3 regions of the Dickeya parazeae Ech586 genome follow, and region 1 is predicted to be linked to each of the others. Evidence: predicted binding sites of a transcription regulator. Region 1 holds the regulator's gene; each other region holds the start of a gene.
The links. Region 1 encodes CRP, which controls carbon source genes, mostly activating them, when cyclic AMP is high. Its sites were predicted from a motif close to ATGTGANNNNNNTCACAT; they were not measured.
Positions count from the first base shown of each region.

Region 2: the regulator CRP is predicted to act here: its motif matches at 2,103-2,120, upstream of msrB (peptide-methionine (R)-S-oxide reductase MsrB).
Region 3: the regulator CRP is predicted to act here: its motif matches at 1,790-1,807, upstream of yrbN (protein YrbN).

Region 1 is NC_013592.1:4,292,877-4,297,111, forward strand. It holds gene DD586_RS18735 (phosphoribulokinase) at 160-1,029, shown strand; gene DD586_RS18740 (OsmC family protein) at 1,119-1,526, opposite strand; gene crp (cAMP-activated global transcriptional regulator CRP) at 1,856-2,488, shown strand; gene argD (bifunctional acetylornithine/succinyldiaminopimelate transaminase) at 2,573-3,796, opposite strand; gene DD586_RS18755 (aminodeoxychorismate synthase component II) at 3,930-4,235, opposite strand, start outside.
Region 2 is NC_013592.1:2,448,214-2,452,448, reverse strand. It holds gene DD586_RS10695 (D-hexose-6-phosphate mutarotase) at 1-731, opposite strand, end outside; gene gapA (glyceraldehyde-3-phosphate dehydrogenase) at 898-1,893, opposite strand; gene msrB (peptide-methionine (R)-S-oxide reductase MsrB) at 2,243-2,659, shown strand; gene DD586_RS10680 (YeaC family protein) at 2,744-3,019, shown strand; gene pncA (bifunctional nicotinamidase/pyrazinamidase) at 3,085-3,723, opposite strand; gene ansA (asparaginase) at 3,778-4,235, opposite strand, start outside.
Region 3 is NC_013592.1:674,097-678,331, forward strand. It holds gene pnp (polyribonucleotide nucleotidyltransferase) at 1-693, shown strand, start outside; gene nlpI (lipoprotein NlpI) at 821-1,705, shown strand; gene yrbN (protein YrbN) at 1,814-1,873, shown strand; gene DD586_RS03070 (DEAD/DEAH family ATP-dependent RNA helicase) at 1,886-3,760, shown strand; gene DD586_RS03075 (luciferase-like monooxygenase) at 3,843-4,235, opposite strand, start outside.

The DNA of each region.
Region 1 (4,235 bases):
ACGTAAATTGCCGTGTCAGTGTGCGATAAACATGCTAACAATGATCAGATCTAACATGGATCAGATATAACATGGCCTGATGGCTCTGCACGGCATAGCCCTTACTCATCGAATGATGACTTCACCGAAGATTGCCCTACACATCGGAGGTTACACACCATGTCGCACCAGCACCCGATTATCGCGGTCACCGGCTCCAGCGGCGCGGGGACCACGACCACCAGCCTGGCGTTTCGCAAGATATTCCAGCAACTGAATCTGCGCGCCGCGCTGGTGGATGGCGACAGTTATCACCGCTATACCCGACCGGAAATGGATATGGCGATCCGCAAGGCACGGGATCTGGGGCGTCACATCAGCTATTTCGGGCCGGAAGCCAACGACTTCTGCCAACTGGAAAACACCTTTATCGAATACGGTCGTAGCGGCACCGGACAGACCCGCAAATACCTGCACACCTATGATGAAGCCATCCCCTACAATCAGGTGCCGGGGACTTTCACGCCCTGGGAGCCGATGCCAGAGCCGACCGACCTGCTGTTCTACGAGGGATTACACGGCGGCGTGGTCACCGCGCAGCATGATGTTGCCCGGCATGTCGACCTGCTGGTCGGTGTGGTGCCGATAGTCAACCTGGAATGGATTCAGAAGCTGGTACGCGACGTTAACGAACGCGGTCACTCCCGCGAGGCGGTGATGGATTCCGTCGTGCGCTCGATGGAAGACTACATCACCCATATTACCCCGCAGTTTTCCCGCACCCACATCAACTTCCAGCGGGTGCCGACGGTTGATACCTCTAACCCGTTCGCCGCCAAAGCCATTCCCTCGATGGACGAAAGTTTCGTGGTGATCCACTTTCAGGGTCTGGACCGCATTGATTACCCCTACCTGCTGGCCATGTTGCAGGGCTCGTTCATTTCCCACATCAATACGCTGGTGGTACCGGGTGGCAAAATGGGGCTGGCGATGGAGTTGATCATGATGCCGCTGGTGCAGCGGTTGATGGAAGGCAATAAAATCGACTGACACCGGCGATAAGAGCGATGATAAGCGCCGATAAACCGGCGCTTAACGACGCGGTGGCCAGGACAGCACACCACCGCGAGCAGAGGTGTTTAATCCAGCGCGATCACTTCATGGCTGTGGGTGATGTTCACGGCTTTTCCCAGCATCAACGCCACAGAGCAGTATTTTTCGGCTGACAGCGACACCGCGCGCTCCACGGCTTTATCGCCCAAGCCCTTGCCGGTGACGATAAAATGCAGGTTGATGGCGGTGAACAGGCGCGGTGCCTCCTCACGGCGTTCAGACGTCAGGCGGACTTCACAATCCACCACGTCATGACGGCCTTTTTGCAGGATAGACACCACATCGATGGCGCTGCATCCGCCTGCGGCCATCAGTACCATTTCCATCGGGCTGGGCGCTTTATCGCCTGCGTTGCCATCCATCAGCAGTTGATGTCCGGAAGCGGATTCACCAAGAAACGTTAACCCTTCAACCCATTTCACCCGCGCCTGCATAATTTTGTCCTCAATCAATTATTTTTGAAATTTTACATCGCTTATGTACAAAAAAGCCTGATAATCAGAGCTTAATCATGCTGAAGCGAGACAACACAAGACACTACACTCAACCTGTGTTACAAACAAAAGCGTAAACCGGCATGTGTTGTTGAGCCGATGCCTGACCCACCACCGGCTTACTGGCGTCATCTGATAGACAGCCTCAGTATATTCCCTGACGTCATTCCGCCAGGACGGAATTGAATTATAACTATGTTATCACGCCGTACAGGGAACTCTGAGCCCTGTGATTTGCGCAGTGAATTAACAACAGAGGATAACAGCGAATGGTTCTCGGCAAACCGCAAACAGACCCGACTCTCGAATGGTTCCTTTCTCATTGCCACATTCACAAGTACCCATCGAAGAGCACCCTAATCCACCAGGGTGAAAAAGCAGAGACGCTTTACTACATCGTGAAAGGCTCGGTTGCCGTGCTGATCAAGGATGAAGAAGGCAAGGAAATGATTCTGTCTTATCTGAATCAGGGCGATTTTATTGGCGAACTTGGCTTGTTTGAAGACGGGCAGGAACGCAGTGCGTGGGTCCGGGCGAAAACAGCCTGTGAAGTTGCTGAAATCTCCTATAAAAAATTCCGCCAGCTCATCCAGGTCAACCCGGACATTCTGATGCGCTTGTCCTCACAGATGGCACGTCGTCTGCAGGTGACCTCGCAAAAAGTCGGCAACCTGGCGTTCCTCGACGTGACGGGCCGCATCGCGCAAACCCTGCTTAATCTGGCCAAACAGCCGGACGCCATGACCCACCCGGATGGTATGCAGATCAAGATCACCCGTCAGGAAATCGGCCAGATCGTCGGCTGTTCCCGCGAAACTGTCGGCCGCATTCTGAAAATGCTGGAAGACCAGAACCTGATCTCCGCCCACGGTAAAACCATCGTGGTATATGGTACTCGCTGATTTATCATCAGCTAGCTTGTAGACGTGAAAAGAGCGTGCCACATGGCACGCTCTTTTCACTTCAGCTAAAGGCGGCAACCGCGATTACGCGCCCTTCACTACCTGCGCCACGGCTTTTTCAAACAGTGCCATCCCCTGGTCGATCTCTTCCGGGGTGATCACCAGCGACGGCACAAAACGGATCACATCCGGCCCTGCCACCAAAATCATCAACCCCAGATCTGCCGATGCCGCCAGAAAATCACGGGCGCGGCCATGCCAGGCCGGTTTTAGCTGTGCGCCCAGCAGCAGGCCCATGCCACGGATTTCATCAAAAATACCGTACTGGGCGTTGATGCGCTCAAGCGCAGACACAAAACGCGCATGGCGATCGACCACGCCGGACAGCACTTCCGGTGTATTGATCACATCCAGCGCCGCTTCCGCCACCGCGCAAGCCAGCGGGTTGCCGCCATAGGTGGTGCCGTGTGTCCCAACCGCCATCACCGACGCAATCTCTTCCGTGGTCAGCATGGCGCTGATCGGGAAACCGCCGCCCAGCGCTTTCGCGGTGGTCAGAATATCCGGCGTGATGCCGTAGTGCATATAAGAGAACAGCTTACCGCTGCGGCCCATACCACACTGTACTTCATCAAACACCAGCAGCGCCTGATACTGATCGCACAGCTCACGCACCCCCTTGAGGAACGCCGGTGTCGCTGGCGTAATACCGCCTTCGCCCTGAATCGGCTCCAACACCACGGCACAGGTGTGGTCATCCATTACTGCTTTGACCGCGTCCAAGTCGTTGAACGGCACGTGCACGATATCCGCCGGTTTCGGGCCGAAGCCATCGGCATATTTCGGCTGACCACCGACCGACACGGTAAACAAGGTGCGACCATGAAACGACTGGTAAAACGAGATTATCTTGGTTTTGTACGGGCTATGACGGGTAATGGCGTAATGCCGTGCCAGTTTGAACGCCGCTTCATTGGCTTCTGCACCGGAGTTGGCGAAAAACACACGATCGGCAAACGTGGCGTTGATCAGTTTGGTCGCCAGACGCAGCGCCGGTTCGTTGGTGAATACGTTGCTGGTGTGCCACAGGGTTTCACCCTGCTCTTTCAACGCCGCCACCAACGCCGGATGGCAATGTCCCAGCGCCGTTACCGCGATGCCGCCGGAGAAATCGATATATTCTTTGCCCTGCTGATCCCAGACACGGCTCCCTTTGCCTTTTACCGGCACAAACTGCGCGGGTGCATAAACCGGAAGAATTACCTTATCGTAAGTATCCCGTGTTACTGCTGCTTTCTCTGTCGCCATTTGCTGCCCCGTTGTCATATCCCGTAGTGTGGAGTGAAGATTTTAAGTGAAAATATAATCAATAAATATGCATAAAAAATCAAAAATAGGCAATCGCTAATCCGATACACCCGTCCTGACCTGCGCTATCCGACTATAAATCAAGGAAATTTTTCAATAGCTGATGCCCTTGCTGGCTGAGGATGCTTTCTGGATGAAACTGCACACCTTCCAGCGGCAACGAGCGATGACGTATCCCCATGATCTCGTCGATATCACCGTCAAACTCAGTCCATGCAGTGACCTCAAAACAGTCAGGCAGCGTATTTTTTTCCAACACCAGCGAATGGTAACGCGTGACAGTGAGCGGGTTTGCCAGCCCGGCGAACACACCGCGCCCGGTATGCCGTACCGGCGAGGTTTTGCCGTGCATCACCTGACGGGCGCGCACCACCTGAGC
Region 2 (4,235 bases), 1.8 Mb from region 1:
TCTGCTCCTGGGTTCCAGGCCACAACATCGCTGTGATGGGCGTGATGCACTTCAATGGTGCGCTTCAGTTCCGGGTCTTCAATCAGGCTGACTGATGCCGGATGGGTATAGATACGATCGGTACGGGTGGCAAAGGTCAGGTCGCCTTGCTGGGTATCGGTTTTACCGTCGTTAACCTTATCGATGAAGGTCTCACCCAGGCCGCTAATCCGAATTTTGCTGATGTCGCCAATCTGGAAGTAGGTATGTAGCGCAGTGGTCAGGCTGTAGTCACCGTGGCATTCGAGCTCCATGCGGCATTCGTGGGCCGTCAAATGGAAGCGAGCCAGAACGGTAAACGTATGCGGCCAGGTGGCGCGTGTCTGTTCGGAATCACGTAAAGTAAACGCGAGGGTCACGCCATTCGCGTCTTCGCTGTGCGAGGTGAATTCCCAGGCCAGCAGGCGACCAAAGCCGTGATTGGGCTGCGCAGCCGGACCAAACCAGGGGAAGCAAATAGGCACACCGCCGCGAATGGCCACACCGTTTTCAAATGGCGTGTTGTCGCTTAACCATAGCACCGGCTGTTCGCCAGTAGGCTGCCAGCTCAGCAGGTGAGCACCCTGCAAGGCAACGGCGGCACGAACCTGCGGATGGTCGACCACAATCACCGGCAGTTGGCCCAGTTGACGTTGGCTCAGGTGGGTGGTGATCGCATGACTGATGGGAAGTGAATAAATGTTGTCGTTCATGGTATTGGTTTTGCCTTAGTGTTCTTGTTGTATACCCTAAATACTTCGAGTTTTAGGACAATACGCCCGTGTTGAACAACGCCCCTGCAACGTGAAGTATGACGGGTATCTACCCAATAAAAAAGGGCGACTTACGTCGCCCTCTTATCATCTGTTCATCGCCACATTACTTGGAGATGTGAGCGATCAGATCCAGAACCTTGTTAGAGTAGCCAGTTTCGTTGTCATACCAGGAAACCAGTTTCACGAAGGTGTCGCTCAGTGCGATACCGGCTTTGGCATCGAACACAGAGGTCAGTTTTTCGCCGTTGAAATCGGTGGATACCACGTCATCTTCGGTGTAACCCAGAACGCCTTTCAGTTCGCCTTCGGAAGCGGCTTTGATAGCGGCACAAATTTCTTTGTACGTTGCCGGTTTTTCCAGACGGGCAGTCAGGTCAACAACAGATACGTTCGGGGTCGGTACACGGAACGCCATACCAGTCAGTTTACCGTTCAGTGCCGGGATAACTTTACCTACAGCTTTAGCTGCACCGGTAGAAGACGGGATGATGTTCTGAGCTGCGCCGCGGCCGCCGCGCCAGTCTTTGTGAGACGGGCCGTCAACGGTTTTCTGAGTAGCAGTGGTAGCGTGAACAGTGGTCATCAGCGCTTCAACGATACCGAATTTGTCGTTGATAACTTTAGCCAGCGGTGCCAGGCAGTTGGTGGTACAAGACGCGTTAGACACGATATCCTGACCAGCGTAGGAAGCGTGGTTAACCCCCATAACGAACATCGGGGTGTCGTCTTTAGACGGGCCAGTCAGAACCACTTTTTTAGCGCCAGCCTGGATGTGTTTACGCGCGGTTTCGTCGGTCAGGAAGATACCGGTTGCTTCAGCAACAACGTCAACACCAACTTCGTTCCACTTCAGGTTAGCCGGATCTTTCTCAGCGGTAACACGGATGGTTTTGCCGTTAACAACCAGGTGACCGTCTTTAACTTCAACAGTACCTTTGAAGCGGCCATGGGTGGAGTCATACTTCAGCATGTATGCCATGTATTCCGCATCCAGCAAATCGTTGATGGCAACGATTTCGATGTCAGAGCGTTCCTGTGCAGCGCGGAAAACGATACGGCCAATACGGCCAAACCCGTTGATACCTACTTTGATAGTCATATATTCCACCAGCTATTGGTTTGTGAATAAAAGGTTGGTTGTAAAATTACAAAAACCTTACTGAGCGTCAAGCGGAATCGTGTCAATCGTTGCGGTAAGTCAAAAGTCCGCTCAACAGTTGCACGATAAACAGCTATCAGCCTAACTAAAGGGCATAACCCAATCATATGAGGAATGCACAGGCATGGAAACACCTGCCATAGGTGTAATTGTGATAGTGATCACAATTAAATGTGCCATTACTGCGTGGGGATAAGTGTAGGCCAAAATAGGCTGTGGCGGTGTTAACTTTTTGTTAGAATTATGCAGCATCATTCTGGTGAAAAAATCGTGTTTCAGTGAGCATCTGATGACCAAGACAACTGTTTTCCAACGCAATCTGGATGAGTTAACCGACCTGCAACGGCACGTGACACAGCAACGGGGGACCGAAAGCCCCTATACCGGCAAGCTGTTGCATAACAAGCGCACGGGGGTTTATCACTGCCTGTGCTGCCATCAGCCGTTGTTTTATTCCGATAGCAAGTATGATTCCGGCTGTGGCTGGCCGAGTTTTGATCGCCCGGTGAATGAGCAGGCCGTCCGCTATCTTGATGATCATTCGCATCATATGCACCGTATTGAGATCCGTTGTGGTCAGTGTGACGCTCATCTGGGGCATGTCTTTCCGGATGGTCCACAGGAGACGACCGGTGAACGTTATTGTGTGAATTCTGTGTCACTCAGCTTTATTGATGCGGAAAATGGTCAGCAGACGGATGGTTAGCTGGGCTAATACAATAGATTGACGTGAAACCAATAGATTGACTTGAAACGTTTCAGCTAAATCTGACTTCAGGCAGAAAAAAACATGCAATTAGACGATTTAATAAACAGCATGACGCCGGAGATTTATCAGCGTCTGACTACCGCGGTGGAACTGGGAAAGTGGCCAGATGGTGTGGCCCTGACGGCGGAACAAAAAGAAAATGCACTACAGATGGTGATGCTATGGCAGGCGCGTAATAACAACGAGGCTGACCATATGACGATCAACACCCGTGGTGAAATCGAAATGAAAAGTAAGCAGGAACTAAAACAGCGCTTTGCTGGTGATACGATCACCACGCTGAAACCACAAGACTAAGCATGAGACATGTCGGTGATTTGGGCACGCCAGCGCTGAGCGCTGGCGTGATGAGAAGAGCGTTATTAACCCAGTGACGCAATAAACGTTGCCAGAGAAACCTGGGTGGCACCGTGTTTTACCATCACGTCTATCGCCTGCTGGCTGTCGTTGGATTGCAGGTTAACGCCTCTGCAGCCGTCTGCCAGCACCTCGGTTTGATACCCCAGCGCTAGCGCATCCAGCACGGTGTATTTGACGCAATAATCAGTTGCCAGCCCCATGATGGTCAAACGGGTAATGTTTCTGGCTTTCAGCCAGTCGTTCAGGTCGGTGCGGGTACGGTGACCGTTATCGAAAAATGCGCTGTAGCTGTCGATAAAGGGATGCATTCCCTTACGCACCACCCAGTCGATGGCGCGCTGATTCAGTCGGGGGTGGAGGTCGGCACCCGGTGAACCCTGTACGCAATGCACTGGCCACCAAATCTGCGGCAGGCCATCCAGTTCGCCTTGTTCACCCACATGGGTACCGGAGTTAATGGCGAAACTGCGGTGATCCGCCGGATGCCAGTCCTGACTGGCTACCACCATGACGCCAGCCGATTTGCAGGCCGCGATAGCCTGATTGGCGATCGCGACCACACTATCCCCATCCGAGACAGCCAGTGCGCCCCCCGCACAGAAGTCATTTTGGATATCCACCAGCAAGAGTGCTCTGTTCATCGTCTCTTCTTCTCATTGATGTTGTATACCCTTAATACATCGGCTGCAGGTGATTTAATCTTTATCGCTTAATTCTCCGCGCAGGTTTTGCTGCATGAGTTGGCGAATTTGCTCGGGGGAGAGATCGTTTCGGCTTAACAGGTAATGCAGTTTCGTCAGCGCCGCCTCAACCGTCATATCAAACCCGCTGATAACGCCTGCTTGTGCCAGTGCATTACCAGTCGCGTAACCATCCATATTGACCCGGCCGGAGATACATTGCGTCAGGTTAACCACCACGATACCGCGCTCAGACGCGCGGCGTAGTTCATCCAGCAAGCCTGAACTTTGTGGCGCATTACCGACACCATAGGAGCGCAGAATCAGCGCTTTGACCGGCTGACGCAGGAAATTACTCACTACATCGGCGGAAATACCGGGATAGATGGTTACCACGCCGATAGGTTGCGGGGTGATGGCATGGACAATCAGCGACCCGTCGACGGGTTCGTGACTGGCGGGTGTTAAGCGGC
Region 3 (4,235 bases), 1.2 Mb from region 1:
GTCCTGTCTGATATTCTGGGTGACGAAGACCACCTGGGCGATATGGATTTCAAGGTAGCCGGCAGCCGTGAAGGCGTGACCGCGTTGCAGATGGACATCAAAATCGAAGGTATCACCCGCGAAATCATGCAGGTGGCGCTGAATCAGGCCAAGGGTGCGCGTTTGCACATTCTGGGTGTGATGGAACAGGCTATCAGCACGCCGCGTGGCGATATCTCCGAATTCGCACCGCGTATTCACACCATCAAGATCAGCACTGACAAGATCAAAGATGTGATCGGTAAAGGCGGTTCTGTTATCCGTGCGCTGACTGAAGAAACCGGTACGACTATCGAGATCGAAGATGACGGTACGGTGAAGATCGCCTCGACCGACGGCGAAAAAGCCAAACACGCGATTCGTCGTATCGAAGAGATCACGGCTGAAATTGAAGTGGGCCGTATCTATCAGGGCAAAGTGACTCGTATCGTTGACTTTGGCGCGTTTGTTGCCATCGGTGGCGGTAAAGAAGGTCTGGTACATATTTCTCAGATCGCCGACAAGCGTGTTGAGAAAGTGACCGACTATCTGCAGATGGGCCAGGAAGTACCGGTCAAGGTACTGGAAGTGGACCGTCAGGGTCGTATCCGTTTGAGCATAAAAGAAGCAACGGCTCAACCTCAGGAAACTACACCGGTTTCCGAGGCAGAATAATAACGGATAATCGATTGGCAGCTCCTTACAGTGTGAAGGAGCTGCGTGTATTATAAGGAACGGATATCCTTATGCTGAGCAGTCGGGGACAGGATGTTCATCAAATGTTTGTCTTCGGGAGTGGGAAATGAAGCCTTTCTTGCGCTGGTGTTATGTTGCGACAGCAATTATGCTGGCAGGATGCAGCAACACGGATTGGCGCAAAGATGCATTGCTGGCGGTTCCGTTGCAGCCTACGTTGCAGCAGGAAGTCATTCTGGCGCGCATGGAGCAAATCCTGGCGAGCCGGGCAATTACTCCCGATGAGCGAGCACAGCTGTTATATGAGCGCGGAGTGCTGTATGATAGCCTCGGGTTACGGGCGTTGGCGCGAAATGATTTTTCACAAGCGCTTTCTATCCGTCCCGATATGCCGGAGGTATTTAACTATCTCGGCATTTACTTGACGCAGGCAGGCAATTTTGATGCTGCCTATGAAGCGTTTGATTCTGTATTAGAGCTTGATCCAACTTACAATTATGCGCGTTTGAATCGGGGCATCGCTTTGTACTACGGCGGTCGCTACCAGTTGGCGCAGGATGATCTGCTAGCGTTTTATCGCGACGATCCTAATGATCCTTTCCGTTCCCTGTGGCTTTATCTGGTGGAGAGAGAAATCAATCCCGAGAAGGCCAAACTGGCGTTGAAAGAACGCTACGAGGGTGCAAAGAAAGGTGTGTGGGGATGGACGATTGTCGAATTCTACCTGGGCAACATCAGCGAAAAAGCGTTGATGCAGCGCGTACAGGAAGAAGCTAAGGATAACACTTCGCTCGCCGAGCATCTCAGTGAAACTGACTTCTATTTAGGTAAGCACTACCTAAGTCTGGGGGACAAGAACATCGCCGAGGCGTTGTTCAAGCTGACGGTTGCTAACAATGTTCACAATTTTGTTGAGCACCGCTATGCATTGTTGGAATTGGCGCAGTTAGGCCAAGAGCAAGACGACCTATCAGGATCGGACCAGCAATAGCTGACGAACACCTTTAAGCCAGAGATCATGATGATTTCTTCATCGCCTTAACGGGCGAGGCTTTTTTGTTCGCTTTTTAATCCAATTTGAGCCGGTTCACACTTTTCAATGAAAATGATTGAGTATTTTCTCGACAAGTTATGTAGACTGGCCGCCATTTTGAAGTGAGGCAAAGTTTACATGGCAGAGTTTGAAACCTCTTTTGCTAGCTTGGGGCTGTCTGCTCCTATTCTGAATGCACTGTCTGAGATGGGGTATGAAAAACCGTCCCCGATTCAGGCGGAATGTATTCCTCATCTGCTCAACGGGCGCGACGTACTGGGTATGGCGCAGACCGGGAGCGGCAAGACCGCGGCATTTTCCCTGCCGCTGCTGAACAATATCAAGGCTGATCTGAAAGCACCGCAGTTGCTGGTGCTGGCACCGACCCGTGAACTGGCGGTGCAGGTTGCAGAAGCCTGTAACGAATTTTCCAAACACATGCAGGGCGTCAATGTGGTCGCACTGTATGGTGGCCAGCGTTATGACGTGCAGTTGCGCGCATTGCGTCAGGGGCCGCAGGTGGTTGTCGGTACGCCGGGACGTCTGCTGGATCACCTGAAACGCGGTACGCTGGACCTGTCCAACCTGAGTGGTTTGGTGCTGGACGAAGCTGACGAAATGCTGCGCATGGGCTTCATTGAAGATGTGGAAAACATCATGGCGCAGATCCCGGCTGAGCATCAGACGGCGTTGTTCTCCGCTACTATGCCGGAGGCGATTCGCCGCATCACTCGTCGCTTTATGAACGATCCGCAGGAAGTGCGTATTCAGTCCAGCGTGACCACGCGTCCGGATATCAGCCAGAGTTACTGGACGGTATACGGCATGCGTAAAAACGAAGCGCTGATCCGTTTCCTGGAAGCTGAAGACTTTGATGCCGCGATCATTTTCGTGCGTACCAAAAATGCTACGCTGGAAGTGGCCGAAGCGCTGGAGCGCAGCGGTTATAACAGCGCTGCGCTGAATGGTGACATGAACCAGGCGCTGCGTGAGCAAACGCTGGAGCGTCTGAAAGACGGTCGTCTGGATATCCTGATTGCGACCGACGTTGCCGCACGTGGTCTGGATGTTGATCGTATCAGCCTGGTGGTGAACTACGATATCCCGATGGATTCCGAATCCTACGTGCACCGTATCGGCCGTACTGGTCGTGCCGGTCGTGCCGGTCGTGCGCTGTTGTTCGTGGAAAACCGCGAGCGCCGCCTGCTGCGTAATATCGAACGCATCATGAAGCTGACGATTCCGGAAGTGGAATTGCCGAACGCCGAACTGCTTGGTCAGCGTCGTCTGGCGAAATTCGCCGCCAAAGTGCAGCAGCAACTGGAAAGCAGCGATCTGGACATGTACCGTGCGCTGCTTGGCAAACTGCAGCCGCAGGAAGAACTGGATATCGAAACACTGGCCGCCGCACTGTTGAAGATGGCGCAGGGTGAACGTCCGCTGATTCTGCCGCCGGATCCGGTGGTTGAACGCCGTCCGCGTCGCGAATTCCGCGATCGTGATGAGCGTTTCGAACGTCGTGGCGAGCGCAACGATCGTGCTCCGCGTGGTGATGATCGCCCGGCTCGTCGTGAACGCCGTGAAGTAGGTGAAATGGATCTGTACCGGATCGAAGTGGGCCGTGACGATGGCGTAGAAGTGCGTCATATCGTGGGCGCGATTGCCAACGAAGGCGATATCAGCAGCCGTTACATCGGTAACATCAAGCTGTTTGCCTCGCACTCGACTATCGAGCTGCCGAAAGGTATGCCGGGAGACCTGCTGTCGCACTTTACTCGTACGCGTATTCTGAACAAGCCGATGAACATGCAACTGATGGGTGAGGCACAGCCGCATGAACGTCGTGAGCGCCGTGACGGTGGTGAGCGTAGCGATCGTGGTGCCCGTGGGTTTGGCGATCGTACCGGTGGCGGTCGCGGTCGTCCGTTCAGCGGTGAACGTCGTGAAGGCGGCGAGCGTCGTGGTGGTAACCGCGACGGTCAGCGCGCACCGCGTCGTTTCAACGATGCCTGATAATGTCCGTTGCTGATAACCTCAGCGATTGATGTGAAAAACCAGCCTTCGGGCTGGTTTTTTTATGGCATCAATCTGACGGCTACTGGATGCGCGCTTCCCGCACGATATCTGGTTGCAGTTGCGCGACCAGTTCAAAGGAGCGCAGCCGTGCCTGATGATCGAAGATTTGGCCGTTGATCATCAGCTCGTCCGCCTGGGTTTCTCGCAGCAAGGTTTGCAGGCCGTGACGCACTTTAGCGGTATCACCGACGATAGCCAGCCGCAATGTCTGCTCAACGGCAAACTGCTCGGCGGCGGACCAGTGCGTTTCCATCGACGCTACCGGTGCGGGCAGCGGCCCCGGCGTACCTCGCCGCAGGTTGATAAACTGCTGCTGTAATGACGTAAACAGGAAACGGGCGTCACGGTCGCTGTCAGCGGCGACAACATTGACGCACACCATCGCGTAGGGTTTTTCCAGTTGGGCCGAAGG